One region of the Kineococcus sp. NBC_00420 genome, then DNA from elsewhere that is predicted to be linked to it. Evidence: riboswitches for the same ligand, from Rfam matches in the RefSeq annotation. Region 1 holds a riboswitch; the other holds the start of a gene.

Region 1 (7,199 bases):
CCAGCAGCGGCAGGGGTCCGCAGTGCCGGACGAGAGGCCCGGGACCGGCGCTGCGCCGTTGCGCGGCCGTCGGTGGAACCCCGTCGTCCACAGGTGTGGGGTGCAGTCCCACAACCTTGTCCACAGGTGTGTGCACAGTCCTGTGGACATCGCTGTGGAGGACTTCACCGTCCTTCACGCCGCCGCCGCCCCGCGCGAGCTGCGACCGGCGACGAGGTGGACCCCGGCGCCCGTGGCGACGGCGTGGACCAGACCGGCGTCGTGCGTGCTGACGGCGACGGCGGCCCCGTCCCGGGCCGCACCCGCGAGCAGTCCCGCGACGACGGCCCAGGTACCCCGGTCCTGCCCGACGCTCGGTTCGTCGGCGAGCAGCAGCGCCGGGCCGGCGGCCAGGGCGGCCGCGAGCGCCAGTCGTCGTTGTTCGCCGCCGGAGAGCCGGAAGGGGTTGACGTCGGCGCGCTCCCGCAGGCCGAGGACGTCGAGCAGGGCGTCGGCCCGGGCGGTGTCCCGACCGAGGACCCGGGGGGTCGCCCGGACCTCGCCCCGGACGTCGGTGGCGAGGAAGGAGTGCTCCGGGGACTGCGGGACCCACCCGGTCCGGGCGGCCAGGTCGCGCGAGCGCCAGGTGTGCGGTGCGGGACGTCCCGGGGGGGCGAACCCGGTCGCGGCGACGAGGTCGCCGGTGGGGCGCTCGAGCCCGCCGAGGACGGCCAGCAGGCTGGACTTCCCCGACCCGCTGTCGCCGGTCAGGGGGGTCGTGACGCCGGCGCGGAGGGTGACGTCCACGTCGTGCAGCACGGTGACGGGTGGGGTCGGGCGCAGTCCACGGCGGCGGCGGACCAGTCCCAGCCCGTTGCCGCGCAGCACGTCTCCCACGACGTGCAGGTCCGGGCGGAGCAGCCCCGCCGGGAGGTCGAGCGGCTGCGGGGCGGGAGCCCCGGGCAGCCAGAGCCCGTCGGCCAGCAGGGCCGGGTCGGCGAGGACCCGGTCCGGGGGGCCGTCGGCACGGACCCGGCCGTCGCGGCCGAGGACGACGACGCGGTCGACGTGCGGGGCCCACCCGGCGAGGTCGTGGTCGACGACGACGAGCCCGCGGTCGCGGGCGGCCTCGAGCACCGCGGCGCGCACGGCCCGGGCGGTGGGGGCGTCGAGCATCGAGGTGGGTTCGTCCAGCAGCAGCACGCCGGGGTCGGCGGCCAGCGTCCCGGCGAGGGCGAGCCGCTGGCGTTCCCCCCCGGACAGCGTGACGACCTCGCGGTCGCGACCGGCGGTGTAGCGGGCGGCCGCGTGGGCGCGGGCCACCCGCTGCCAGATCAGCGACCGGTCCAGGCCGGCGTTCTCGGGCCCGAACGCGGTGTCCCGGCCGGCGAGCTCGGCGACGACGGCGTCGAGGGGGTCCTGGACCAGGAGCCCGACCTCCCCGGCGCGCGGAGCCCGACCGTCGAGCAGGACCTCGCCGTTCGCGTCGACGTCGTCCTCGAGGAGTCCCGCGAGCGCCCGCAGGACGGTCGACTTGCCCGCCCCGCTGGGCCCCACGAGCAGGACCCGTTCCCCGTGCCGGAGGTCGAGGTCCACGTCGGCCACCACGGGTCGACGGGACCCCGCGGGGGTGACCGTCAGGCCGCGCAGGGTCAGGTCAGCCACGGTCGCGGGCGCGGCCGTGGTGCTCGCGGCCGGCGGCGAAGGCACCGAGCGCGCCGGAACGGGCCAGTCCCCGCACCAGCAGCCAGCCGCCCAGGCCGGCGACGACGGCGCCGGAGACGGCGAAGGTGCCCACGTAGAAGAGGCGCCAGCCGAGGTCCCAGGTCCCGTCGTAGCGGTAGAACTGCTCGAAGAGCCCTTCCAGGACCCCGGCGAGGATCCCGCCGAGGACGGCGACGGGCGGTCCGAAGCGGCGCCAGGCGAACAGCGCGACGGCGATCTCGACCCCGACGCCCTGGATCGTGCCCGAGACCAGGGTCGTGATGCCCCAGTAGTTGCCGAGCAGCGCCTCGACGGTCGCGGCGACCATCTCGGCGAGCAGCGCGGCGCCCGGGCGGCGGATCACGAGGGCGGCGACGACGGCCGGCAGCAGCCAGACCCCGGCGACGAGGCCCTTGAGCGGCGGCAGCGCCGCGAACAGCGGTTCGACGGCGAGGTACAGCACGTCCCAGCCCCAGAAGACGACGCCGAACGCGACGCCGAGGACGGCGGCGGTGACGAGGTCGACGGTGCGCCAGTGCGCGGTCCCGCGCGAGCGGGTGAGGGTGGTGCTCATGGTGGTCCTCCTGTGGTCCAGGAGGGGGACCCGCCGCCACCGTGGCCGCGGGTCGAGGACGTCCCGACTCCCTACGCCGGTGTGACCCGGATCAGGTTCGAGGGTCTGCGGGAACCCGCACTCTCAGCGCCACCCGGCGCTCCCCTGTCGTTGTCCCGCGACCCTACTACCCCCGTCCTCCCTCCCGACTCGTGATCGGGGCGGGGATCGCCCGCCGGACCACCGGTGGGGAACTGCGACCATGGCCGGGTGCTCCGGATGATGCGTGGACCCGACGGCGGCCCCTCCCGGGCGGTCCGGCTGATGACCCTGATCGTCGTGATCGCGGTCCTCGGGGCGAGCGCCGCCGCCCTCACGCCGGTCCTGGGGTGGCTCCTGGACCTGCTGTAGGGCAGGGTTCGGGCCATGAGTTCGATCGTCTGGAAGCTGGTCGGCCCCGGTGCCGGCATCATCGCGACGGCTGTCGCGAGCCGCGTCACCAAGAAGGTGTGGGTCTCGGTGACCAAGTCCCCGCCGCCGGACAACCCGGAGGACCCGGACGTCGCGTGGAAGGAAGCCGTCGTCTGGGCGCTCGCCTCCGGCGCGATCATCGGCCTGACCCGGCTGATCGTCGAACGCCAGGCCGCCGCCTGGTACCGCAAGAGCTTCGGTGAGCTGCCTCCGGGTCTCGGCCCGGGCGACGACGGAGCGGTGAAGGCCAACTCCTGATCTCCGGGTGCGGTCACGTCCGCTGCGTGCTGCGATGTGACCGCACCGGGAACGGGCTCGCGCGGACGTCCGTCCGCCACCTCCCCGGTGTTCTGGAGGAGGAACCGTGAGCGCTGCGGACAAGATCAAGAACGCCGCCCAGGACGTCGCCGGCAAGGCGAAGGAAGCGGTCGGCGGGGCGAAGGACGACGACGCCCTGCGCCACGAGGGTCAGAAGGACCAGGCCGCCGCCGACCTGAAGCAGCGCGGCGAGCACGTCAAGGACGCCTTCAAGGACTGATCCTCAGCCGAACAGTTCCACCAGCCGGTCCTGCCGGGTCTCGACGGTGTCGTCGACGACCCGCAGGGCCGGGTTCGCGTCGTGGTGGGCGATGATCTCGCGGGCTCCCTCCGCGAACGACGTCGTCGCCGCGAAACCCGGGACGAGCCGCTTGAGCTTGGTGTTGTCGAAGACCACCGAGTGCGCCTTGTCCCCCAGCAGTCCCGCGGCACCTCCCGGCGTCTCCCGCGCGATGACTTCGCTGGGGACGTGCACGAGACGGGGTTCGGCCACACCCGCCGCGGTCGCCAGCCGGCGCGCGATCCCGTCCCAGGTGAGGACCTCGTCACCGGTGATGTGCACCGCGTCGCCGACGACGGCGGGTTCCCCGAGGAGCGGGACGAGACCTTTCGCGAGGTCGGTGTGGTGGGTCAGCACCCACGTCGACGTGCCGTCCCCGTGCACGACGACGGGCTTCCCGCGACGCATCCGGTCGATGGCCGTCCAGCCGTCGTCGAGCGGGATCGACGCCCGGTCGTAGGTGTGGCTGGGGCGCACGACGAACGCGGGGAAACCTTCCTCGCGGTAGGCCCGGGTCAGCAGTTCCTCGCAGGCGATCTTGTCGCGGGAGTACTGCCAGAACGGGTTGTGCAGCGGCGTCGACTCGGTGATCGGGAGGTGCGCGACGGGTTTCTGGTAGGCGCTCGCGCTGGAGATGAAGACGTACTGCCCGGTCTTGCCGCGGAACTGCTCGACGTCGGCGCGGACGTGGTCGGGGGTGAAGGCGACGAAGTCGACGACGACGTCGAACTCGCTGTCCCCCAGCACCTCTCGCACCGCCGCCGGATCACGGACGTCGGCCGTGAGGACCTTCGCGTCGGCAGGAACCTCCCGCCGGCCGCTGCCCCGGTTGAGGATCGTGAGGTCGATCCCGCGTTCGACGGCGAGCGTCGAGCACGCCGAACTGATGATCCCGGTACCGCCGATGAACAGCACGCGCAACGCCATGGGGGGTTCTCTCTCCGCGTCTCGACTTCCTCGTCCGTCGGGGAGGTTACGCCTCCCGTCCGGCGCCGGCGTGTTCGAGTGGTCCCTCCACCTCGCTGCGCGTCCTCGTTGATGAGCCGAGGGGACGGGTCCCTCGCGTCACCCTCTCGGCCTCTTCGCCGCCGCGTTCCACCCATCCACGCCCCCGCCCGCTCCGAAGCGCTGCGTGGGCGAGGACGAAGAGGTGCGAGGCGTGGAGTTCCTGACACTCGAACAGCACCCCCGGGCGGTGACGACGGCCCGTCACTGGGTCGTGGACGTCTGCGGTCGACGTGGTCTCGACATCCCCACGCAGGACGCGGTCGAACTCGTGACGGCTGAGATGGTCGGCAACGCCGTCCGGCACGGAGGCGGCGGGATCGTCCTCACGGTCGACGCCTCGACCCCGTTCCTGTCGTTGCTGACGGGTGACACCCGACCCGCGTCCGCGCCGGTGCTCGCGGTGTCCGTGACCGACGCGGGCTCCTCCCGACCCCACCCCCGCGCCGCGGCCGACGACGCGACCTCCGGACGCGGGTTGGCCCTGGTCGACGCGTTGTCCCTGCGGTGGGGCGTGACCGCGGTGACGTCCCGGGGCACGAACGGCGCGGACGGGTCGGGGAAGACGACGTGGGCCGTGCTCGCCACGACGGCGTCGGGCACCGAAGAGGTCCACCCCCGATCATGATCTTGCTGGGTTTCCCAGCAAGATCACGGCCGGAAGGGCGGGGGGAGCTGGGGCGCACACGGTCCCCCGGAACGACGAAGGCCCAGGACCAGCGATCGTGCCGCTGACCTGAGCCTTCGCACTGGAGCGGGTGACGAGAATCGAACTCGCACTATCAGCTTGGGAAGCTGAAGTTCTACCATTGAACTACACCCGCGAACACGGTCACGAGGACCGGGCACAGCCATCGTAACGGACACCGGGAGGTGGTCCAACCGACGGTACCGTGACGCCGTGCTGCTCTCCGACCGCGACATCCGCGCCCAGCTCGCCTCCGGCCGCGTGGTCCTCGAACCGTCCGAGCCCTCGATGGTCCAGCCGAGCAGCGTCGACGTGCGCCTGGACCGCTACTTCCGGCTCTTCGACAACCACAAGTACTCCGTCATCGACCCGGCGCAGGAGCAGCCCGACCTCACCCGCCTGGTCGAGGTGCCCGCGGAGGACCCGTTCATCCTGCACCCGGGTGAGTTCGTGCTCGGCTCGACGTACGAGGTCGTGTCGCTGCCCGACGACATCTCGGCCCGGCTGGAGGGCAAGAGCAGCCTCGGGCGGCTCGGGCTGCTGACGCACTCCACGGCGGGGTTCATCGACGCGGGGTTCTCCGGGCACGTGACGCTGGAGCTCTCCAACGTCGCGACGCTGCCCATCACGTTGTGGCCGGGCATGAAGATCGGGCAGCTCTGCTTCTTCCAGCTGTCCTCCCCCGCCGAGACCCCGTACGGCAGCAGCAGCTCGGGCTCGCACTACCAGGGTCAGCGCGGTCCGACGCCGAGCCGGTCGGCGCAGAACTTCCACCGCACCACGATCTGAGCGAGTCACAGCTGCCACACTGGTCACACCCGACGACGCCGCGGTCGGGTCTGCGACCCCCCTGGAGAGCCCTGTGACCCGCACGCCGATCCACCGCTCCCGGACCGCACGGGCCCTGCCGGTCGCCCTGCTCGCGGCGCTCACCCTCGTCGTCGGGTCCGCTCCGGCCACCGCGGCGCCCCAGGCCGGTTCCGAGACGCTCACCCCGCTGTGCTCCCCCGCTCCGCCGGTGCAGCACCCGGGCTGCGGCACGGCCCACCGGGGTGCCCCACTGCCCAGCGGGACGCCCAACGAGGTCGTCCGCCTCGCCGGCGCGGACCGGTTCGCGACGGCCGTCGCGGTGGCCGAGCACGGGTTCCCCGAGGCCGACGTCGCCGTCCTCGTGAGCGGGGCGGACCGCCACCTCGTCGACGCGTTGTCCGCCGGGCCGCTGGCGCGCAGCCTCGCGGCGCCGGTCCTGCTCGCCACCCGCGACGAGGTCCCCGCCGCCACCGCCGCCTACCTGCGCGAGCACGCGGTGCGTTCCGTCCTGCTCGTCGGGGGCGAGGACGCCCTGTCCACCTCGACCCCGGACCGGTTGCGGGCGCTCGGGATCGGCGACGTGCAGCGGATCGCCGGCGCCGACCGGTACGCGACCTCGCGCGCCGTCGCCGCGTTCATGCCCACGGCGACGCACGCCTGGGCCGCCTCGGGCGAGGACGCGCACCTCGTCGACGCCCTCGCGGCGGCCGGCCCGGCGGCCCGACTGGGTGAGGCCCTGGTCCTCGTCGACGACGCCGACCCGGTCCCCGCCGGTGCGGCCCTGCGGGCGCGTGGCGCCACGTCGACGACCGTGGTCGGCGGCCCCGAAGGCGTCCTCCCGGAGGCTCTCGCCACCCTGCCGACGCCGCACCGCGCCGAGGGTGCCGACCGCTTCGGGACGGCCGCCGCCGTGGCCGTCGAGTCGCTCCAACGCGGTCTGCCCGCGCAGGACCTCCTGCTGGCGCCGGGTCTGAGCGGTCACCTCGTGGACGCCCTCGCCGCCGGCCCTCTGGGACGCACGACCCTCCTGGTCGGCGACGACCAGTCCGCGCGCGACGTCGTCGAGGCCTGGTTCGAGACCTACGGCGCCGGGCGCACGACGGCCGTGGGAGCGGTCGAGATCGCGAGCTGACCCCGTCACCGGGTCGAGGAGCTGAAGATCACGCGCTCGTTCGGCCCAAGGTTCGCGCTCGAAGGCTTCAGGAGCGGGCCGCACGAGCCGTTGACACTCAGGTGAAGCCCGTGGTGACGACGCACGGGGAAGCCGCCAGCAGCCACTGGCCCTCCCCGCCTGCAGACGCAGACGACCTGCCGGGGTCCGTCGCGCCCGTACGCGTCGGCCGCCAGGGGATCTACGACCGGGACCGTCAGCTCGTGGCCTACGAACTGCT
Region 2 (7,199 bases), 510 kb from region 1:
GTCCAGCGACCCGGCGCCGAGTTCGGCGAGGAACGCGGAGTTCTCGACCGCCGTGCGCAGGCCGGCGGTGCGGGTCCAGGTGTCGTCGGTGAAGCTCACGAGCGGTCCTCCCGGAGGGCGTGGGCGTGGTCCAGCGGTCCGTGCCCGGACCCGACGTCGAGGCGGGCTCCGGCGAGGAGGGCGGCCTGCAGGTAGTCGCGGGCGGGTTCCACGAGGACGTCCCAGCCGGTTCCGGGGTGCAGGGCGACCTGGGCGGCCAGCGCCGAGGACAGCGTGCAGCCGGTGCCGTGGGTGGCGGTGGTGTCGACCCGGTCGCGCCGGACGAGCACGGTGGTCTCGGGGCTCCCGGGACTCGCGAGCACGTCGACGCTGGCCTGCCCGCTGAGGTGCCCACCCTTGAGCAGGACGGCGGTGCCGCTGCGCCGCGCCAGTTCCTGCGCCTGGTCCCGGCACTGCGCCACGGAGGTCGCGGCGTCCACGCCCAGCAGGGCCGCCGCCTCGGGGACGTTGGGGGTGACGAGGTCGGCCAGCGGCAGCAGCACGTCGCGCACCGCGGCGACGGCGTCGGGGTCGAGCAGCGCGTCGCCGCTGGTCGCGACCATGACGGGGTCGAGGACGACCGGTCCGAGCGCGCGGGAGCGGAGCACCTCGGCGACGGCGAGGACGACGTCGGCCCCGGCGAGCATGCCGATCTTGGTGGCGTGGACGGTGATGTCGTCCAGGACGGTGTCCAGCTGCAGGCGGACGAACTCCGCGGGGACCGCGAGGATCCCCCGCACCCCGTGGGTGTTCTGCGCCGTCAGCGCGGTGACGACGCTCGCCCCGTAGACCCCGTGCGCGGCGAACGTCTTGAGGTCCGCCTGGATCCCCGCTCCCCCGCCGGAGTCGCTGCCCGCGATGGTGAGAGCTACGCGGACGGGAGGGGGAACGGGTGCGCTCACGATCCCCACCGGGTCCGCAACGACCGGGCGGCGACCTCGGGGTCCTCGGCGGCGCAGATCTCGGACACGACGCAGAAACCCGCGATCCCCGTGCCGTGCAGCTGCTCCAGGTTCTCGGGGTGGATTCCGCCGATCGCGACGCAGGGCACGGGAGAAGCCCCCACCACGGTCGCGAGACCTGCGGGGCCGAGCGGCGCGGCGGCGTCGGGTTTCGTCGGGGTCGCCCAGACCGGTCCGACCCCGAGGTAGTCCACGACGCCCGGGTCGATCGCGGCGACCTCCTCGGTCGTCGAGACCGACACCCCGAGCAGCATCCCGGGGGCGATCCGCCGGACCTCCTCGACCGGCAGGTCGGACTGCCCGAGGTGGACCCCGTCGACGCCGGCGATGAGGGCGATGTCGACGGCGTCGTTGACGAACAACGGGACACCGCTTCCCCGCAACGCCTCCTGCACGGCCAGCACGAGCGCGAGGCGTTCGCGGTCGCCACCGTCCTTGGCCCGCACCTGCACGGCGGTCACCCCGCCGGCGACGGCCGCACGGACCACCGCGGGAACTCCGCGGGGTCCGCACTGGGCGGTGTCGGTGACGAGGTAGAGCGTGGGGTCGAAACCCCGTCTCACGCGATCCGCCCGGAGCGCGCGAGGTCGTCGCGGACCGCGTCGGCGTCGACGGCGTCGAGTTCGTCCAGCCAGCGGATCGCGAAGGTCCCCGGCCCGACCCCCTGCGCAGCCGCGCGTTCCGCGGCGACGGCGACGTGGACGTGAGCGGCGACGGCCGCGACCAGGGGGTCCTCGGCGACGGCGGCGTAGGCGGCGACGAGGGCCCCGAGGGAACACCCCGCCCCGGTCGTGCGGGTCAGCAGCGGGTGGCCACCACTCACCCGGACCGTGCGTCCACCCTGGACGACGACGTCGACGACCCCGGAGACCGCCACGGCTCCCCCGGTGCGGTCGGCGATCTCGCGGGCGGCCACCAGGGCCTTCTCGACGCCGTCGGTGGAGTCGACCCCGCGACCGCCGGCTCCCGCGCCGGCCAACCCGAGGACCTCGGAGGCGTTGCCCCGCACCACGGTCGGGGCGTGCTGGAGCAGCTCGCGGGCGACGCGGGTGCGGAACTCCAGCCCACCCACGGCGACGGGGTCGAGGACCCAGGGGGTTCCGTTCCGGTGGGCGGACTCCGCCGCCAGCGACATCGCCCGGGCCTTCTCGTCGTCGAGGGTGCCGACGTTGACGAGCACGGCGGAGGCGAGCTGCGCGAACGTCGCCGACTCGTGGACGTTGTCCACCATGGCCGGGGAGGCACCGGCCGCCAACAGGACGTTCGCGGTGATCGTCTGCACGACGGAGTTGGTGAGGCACTGCACGAGCGGGGCGCGCTCGCTCAGCGCGGCGCGCGCCGCCACGACCTGCTCGGGACGGACGTGTTCTGGTGCAACGGCGGTCATGGCCGCGACATCCCTTCGTCAGCATTACCTGCGTCAGGTTCGACGGGTGTGTTCTCAGCTCCGTGATCTGCGCGGAGCACCCCGTGTCGCGGCCGACAGTAGCACCGTCAGGCCAAGGTCAAACGCCGGGTCGGCGCTGGGTCAGTTCTCCCCGCCCGCGCGTGCCTGGGCCCACAGGTCGACGCCGGAGTCGACGGCGAAGACGTCGATGGCCTTCAGTTCCTCGTCGCTGAACTCGAGGTTCGACACGGCGGCGACGTTGTCCTCGACCTGCTGGACGGAACTCGCCCCGATGAGCGTCGTCGTGACGCGACGGTCGCGCAGCACCCAGGCCAGCGCGAGCTGCGCGAGGGTCTGACCACGACCGTCGGCGATCTCCTGCAGGCCGCGGATGCGGGCCAGGGTGTCGCCGCCCAGGATCGAGGGGTCGAGGGACTTCCCCTGCGCCGCACGGGAGTCCTCGGGGATGCCGTTGAGGTAGCGGTTGGTCAGCAGACCCTGCGCCAGCGCGGTGAACGGGATGCAGCCGACCCCCTCCGCCTCGAGGACGTCGAGCAACCCGGACTCGATCCAGCGGTTGAACATCGAGTACGAGGGCTGGTGGATCAGCAGCGGGGTGCCGAGGTCGCGCAGGATCCGCGAGGCCTGCAACGTGCGCTCGGGACCGTAGGAGGAGATCCCGACGTGGAGCGCCTTGCCGGAGCGGACGATCGCGTCGAGCGCCCCCATCGTCTCCTCGAGCGGGGTGTCCGGGTCCGGACGGTGGTGGTAGAAGACGTCGACGTAGTCGAGCCCCATGCGCTGCAGCGACCGGTCCAGCGACGCCGTGAGGTACTTGCGGGAACCGTGGTCGCCGTAGGGACCGGGCCACATGTCCCAGCCGGCCTTGGAGGAGATCAGCAGTTCGTCGCGGTAGGGCTTGAAGTCCTCCGCGAAGAGCCGGCCGAAGTTCGTCTCCGCCGAGCCGTAGGGCGGGCCGTAGTTGTTGGCGAGGTCGAAGTGGGTGATCCCCAGGTCGAAGGCGCGGCGGGCGATGTCGCGCTGGGTCTGGAACGGCTTGTCGTCGCCGAAGTTGTGCCAGAACCCCAGCGAGAGGGCCGGCAGTTCGATCCCGCTGCGGCCGCAGCGGCGGAAGGGCATGGACTCGTAGCGTCCAGCGTCTGCGGTGTACGTTACCCGCCGATCCTGCCACGACCACCCCGCAGGAGGCACTGCCGGGCGAGCACATCGGGCCTCCCTGCGAGACTGGTCCCGTGAGCCCGCCCCCCGCCCGGACGTCCCGCCCCGCGCAGCGCGCGGGGAGTCCGCGGGGAGCTCGCGCGCTGGTCCTGGACGAGCTGCGCCGCCGCATCGTCGGACTGGAGTACCCGCCGGGCACCTCGTTGTCCGAGAACGAACTCGCGGCCGCGCTGGGGGTCAGCCGGACCCCGGTGCGCGAGAGCCTCATCCTCCTCGTGGAGGACGGTCTGGTGAACGTCGTCCCCCAGGTCGGGACGTTCGTCTCCCCCCTGCGCGAGAGCGACATCGCCACCGCGCAGTTCGTCCGCGAGGCCCTCGAACTGGCCTCGCTGGAACAGGCGGTCCCGCAGGTGGGCGAGGACGACGTCGAGGACCTGCACCGCTCGCTGGAGGATCAGCGCCGTGCGGCGGGCCGGGGCGAGCACGACCGGTTCTTCGCCCTGGACGAGGAGTTCCACCTCCGCCTGCTGGCCGTCTCGGGGCACGCCGCGGCCTGGCGTTCGGTGAGCCGGGCCAAGGTCCACCTGGACCGGGCCCGCCGGTTGTCGCTGCCGCTGCCGGACCAGCTGGACGTGCTGATCGACCAGCACGAGGCCGTGGTGGACGCGGTGGCCGCGCACGACGCGGACGCCGCCGCGACCGCCCTGCGGAGCCACCTGCGCAAGGTGTTCGACGACATCGCCGTCGTCCGGGCCGAGCACCCGGAGTTCTTCTCCGACGACCGCTGAGGACGATCACCGAGCCGCACGGCCCGGTGATCGTCGGAGTCGCTCACCAGTCGTGCATGCTCCCGTCGAGGCGACGGTTCACCGGCAGGTAGCGGGGTTCGTAGGGGAACCGCGCGGCCGCCGCCTCGTCGAACTCGACGCCGATCCCGGGGACGTCCCCGGGGTGCATGTACCCGTCGGCGAAGGAGTAGGTGGAGCGGAACACCTCCCCCGCGGGATCGCGGTGCCCCATGTACTCCTGGATGCCGAAGTTCGGGATGGCCAGGTCCAGGTGCAGCGCGGCGGCGTGCGCGATCGGCGAGAGGTCACCCGCGCCGTGGGCGCCGGAACGGACGCCGAACAACTCCGCGAGGGCGTACACCTTGCGCAGGTGCGAGATCCCGCCGCTGTGCGACACCGACATCCGGACGTAGTCGATGAGGCGTTCGGTGATGAGGGTCTGGACGTCCCAGATGGAGTTCAGGACCTCCCCCACCGCGAGCGGGGTGGTGGTGTGGGCGCGGATCGTGCGGAACGCCGACTGGTCCTCGGCCGGGGTCGCGTCCTCGATCCAGAACGGCCGGTACGGTTCCAGCGCGCGGCCGAGGCGCGCGGCCTCGATGGGCGTCAACCGGTGGTGGACGTCGTGCAGCAGGTGCACCCCGAACCCGAAGCGTTCCCGGACGGCCTCGAAGACGGTCGGAGCGAAGTCGAGGTAGGCCGAACTCTCCCAGGACCCCTCCTCGGGGCGGTCGGAGTTCGCGGGTTCGTAGATGCGTCCGTCGTGGACGGAGACGCCGTACGTCTTGGCGACCCCCGGTACCGCGGCCTGGATGCGGACGGCCTTGTAGCCCTGCTCGAGGTACTCGGCGAAGCGGTCGAGGAGTTCGGGGACGTCGTGGCCGTCGGCGTGCCCGTAGACCATGACCCCCGAGCGGGAGGCGCCGCCCAGGAGCTCGTAGACGGGCAGTCCGGCGACCTTGCCCTTGACGTCCCACAGCGCGACGTCGACGGCCGCGATCGCGGTCATGCCGACGGGTCCCCGCCGCCAGTAGGCCCCCTTGTAGAGGTACTGCCAGGTGTCCTCGATGCGAGCCGGGTCCCGGCCGATCAGCAGCGGGCAGACGTGGTCGCGCAGGTAGGACGCGACGGCGAGCTCCCGGCCGTTCAGGGTGGCGTCGCCGACCCCGACGACACCGTCGGAGGTCTCGAGCACGAGCGTGACGTAGTTGCGTCCCGGCGACGAGACGACGACCCGGGCATCGGTGATCTTCATCGGACCCTCCGCGGTGGACTACTGCCACACTAGTGCACCAGCACCAGGCGGGCGAGGGTCAGCCGACGTCCACCGCGCTCGCCCCGAGGGTCCCGCTGACGAGGACGCCGGAGTCGGCGACCTGGAACGCGTCGAGGTCGACCTGGGGCGGCACGTCGGACAACGCGATCGACCAGCCGCCGAACCCGGCCGCCTCGAGCAGTCGTTCCGCCCGACTCAGGGGTACCTCCGCCCCCGCCACCTCGGCGCTCACCGGATCCAGCGTCACGGACGCGCCGTCGAGTTCCGGACGGACCGTCACGGCCAGCTCCACCCCGAGGGTGAAGACGCGGACCGTCGTCGTCGCCCGGATCGCGTCCCCGGCACGCGCCAGGGCCACCCGCAGACCACCCGGGGACACCTGCTGCGCGAGGTCGGCGTAGGACACCTGTCCCCGGACGGTCCCGGCCGCCAGGTCGACCGTCCCGGACCCGCCGACGAGGACCCCGAGCGGGACGTCGACCTCGGGGATGCGCACCCGCACGTCGCGCAGCGTCACCTTCCCCGCGGGCATCTGCCCGACGTCGACGGTGACGTCGTCGAAGCGTCCCCGCACCGCCTGCCACAGGAACGACCCGCCCGCCACGGTCACCGTGGGGTCGGCGGGCAGGTCGTACGTCGTCCGCAGCTCCCCGGCGAACCGTCCGGTCGCGTAGCTGCGGGCGGCGAGGTCGCCCGCGACGAGGATCACCCCGAGCGCGACGACGGTCACCAGCAGACGGATCAGACGGGAGCGGGCCACCCGCTCACTGTGCCTGACGGCCCTGGACGGGGAGGACGGAGCGGGAAGTCTTCACGGGTCCTCGTGGTTGGGAGAGGCATGAGCACTCAGGCCCTGACCCTGGAGACCCACGACGACACCGTCAAGGACGGGATCGTCCTGATCGACTTCTGGGCTGACTGGTGCGGTCCGTGCAAGCAGTTCGCCCCGGTCTTCGAGAAGGCGTCGGAGTCGCACGGGGACATCACCTTCACCAAGGTGGACACCGAGGACCAGCAGCAGCTCGCCGCCCGCTACGGCATCACCTCGATCCCGACGCTCGTCGCCTACCGCGACGGCATCCCCGTGTTCGGTCAGCCCGGTGCGCTCCCGGCGCCCGCCCTCGAGCAGCTGATCGAGCAGGTCCGCTCCCTGGACATGGACCAGGTGAAGGAGCAGTACGCGCAGGCCGTGCAGGAGCAGGCCCGCCAGCAGACCCAGGCCGCGCAGCCGTCCCGCGAAGGCGTCCGCGCGGGCACCGACCCGGCGGCCTTCTGAGCGCAGACGATCCACCGTCACCCCGTCCCCCACCAGGGGGGCGGGGTGTTCTGCGTCTACGCACAGGAGGAGGTCGAGGAGAAACCCTGCGCGAGGTGGTCGCAGGTGGTTCGATGACACCGCTGCGTCCCCGGCCGGCAGGAGGTCCCCGTGCGCTCCGCAGGGCAGGTGCCCGACGCCGTCAGGGCCGCCGTCTTCCGCGCGCTGCCGGCCGGCTACGTGGTCCTCGGCCCCGAGCAGATCGTGCTCGACGCCACGGACGAGTTCCTGCGCCTGGTCGGGCGTCACCGCG

What was found. Region 1 has a riboswitch for thiamine pyrophosphate ahead of OG218_RS11230 (ECF transporter S component). Riboswitches for the same ligand answer to the same signal wherever they lie in the genome.
Region 2: another riboswitch for thiamine pyrophosphate. It lies ahead of thiM (hydroxyethylthiazole kinase); the one in region 1 lies ahead of OG218_RS11230 (ECF transporter S component).

What each region holds. Positions count from the first base shown of each region.
Region 1 covers NZ_CP107930.1:2,301,457-2,308,655, forward strand. Annotated here, with positions in the region: gene OG218_RS11220 (energy-coupling factor transporter transmembrane component T family protein) at 1-112, opposite strand, end outside; gene OG218_RS11225 (ABC transporter ATP-binding protein) at 175-1,644, opposite strand; gene OG218_RS11230 (ECF transporter S component) at 1,637-2,257, opposite strand; TPP riboswitch at 2,309-2,413, opposite strand; gene OG218_RS11235 (hypothetical protein) at 2,507-2,647, shown strand; gene OG218_RS11240 (DUF4235 domain-containing protein) at 2,663-2,965, shown strand; gene OG218_RS11245 (CsbD family protein) at 3,072-3,245, shown strand; gene OG218_RS11250 (NAD-dependent epimerase/dehydratase family protein) at 3,249-4,232, opposite strand; gene OG218_RS11255 (ATP-binding protein) at 4,465-4,938, shown strand; tRNA gene OG218_RS11260 (tRNA-Gly) at 5,061-5,134, opposite strand; gene dcd (dCTP deaminase) at 5,212-5,787, shown strand; gene OG218_RS11270 (cell wall-binding repeat-containing protein) at 5,861-6,940, shown strand; gene OG218_RS11275 (EAL and HDOD domain-containing protein) at 7,051-7,199, shown strand, end outside.
Region 2 covers NZ_CP107930.1:1,796,106-1,803,304, forward strand. Annotated here, with positions in the region: gene OG218_RS08715 (TenA family protein) at 1-99, opposite strand, end outside; gene thiD (bifunctional hydroxymethylpyrimidine kinase/phosphomethylpyrimidine kinase) at 96-941, opposite strand; gene thiE (thiamine phosphate synthase) at 938-1,564, opposite strand; gene thiM (hydroxyethylthiazole kinase) at 1,561-2,388, opposite strand; TPP riboswitch at 2,382-2,482, opposite strand; gene mgrA (L-glyceraldehyde 3-phosphate reductase) at 2,530-3,600, opposite strand; gene OG218_RS08740 (GntR family transcriptional regulator) at 3,642-4,355, shown strand; gene manD (D-mannonate dehydratase ManD) at 4,399-5,610, opposite strand; gene OG218_RS08750 (LmeA family phospholipid-binding protein) at 5,669-6,391, opposite strand; gene trxA (thioredoxin) at 6,470-6,907, shown strand; gene OG218_RS08760 (SpoIIE family protein phosphatase) at 7,058-7,199, shown strand, end outside.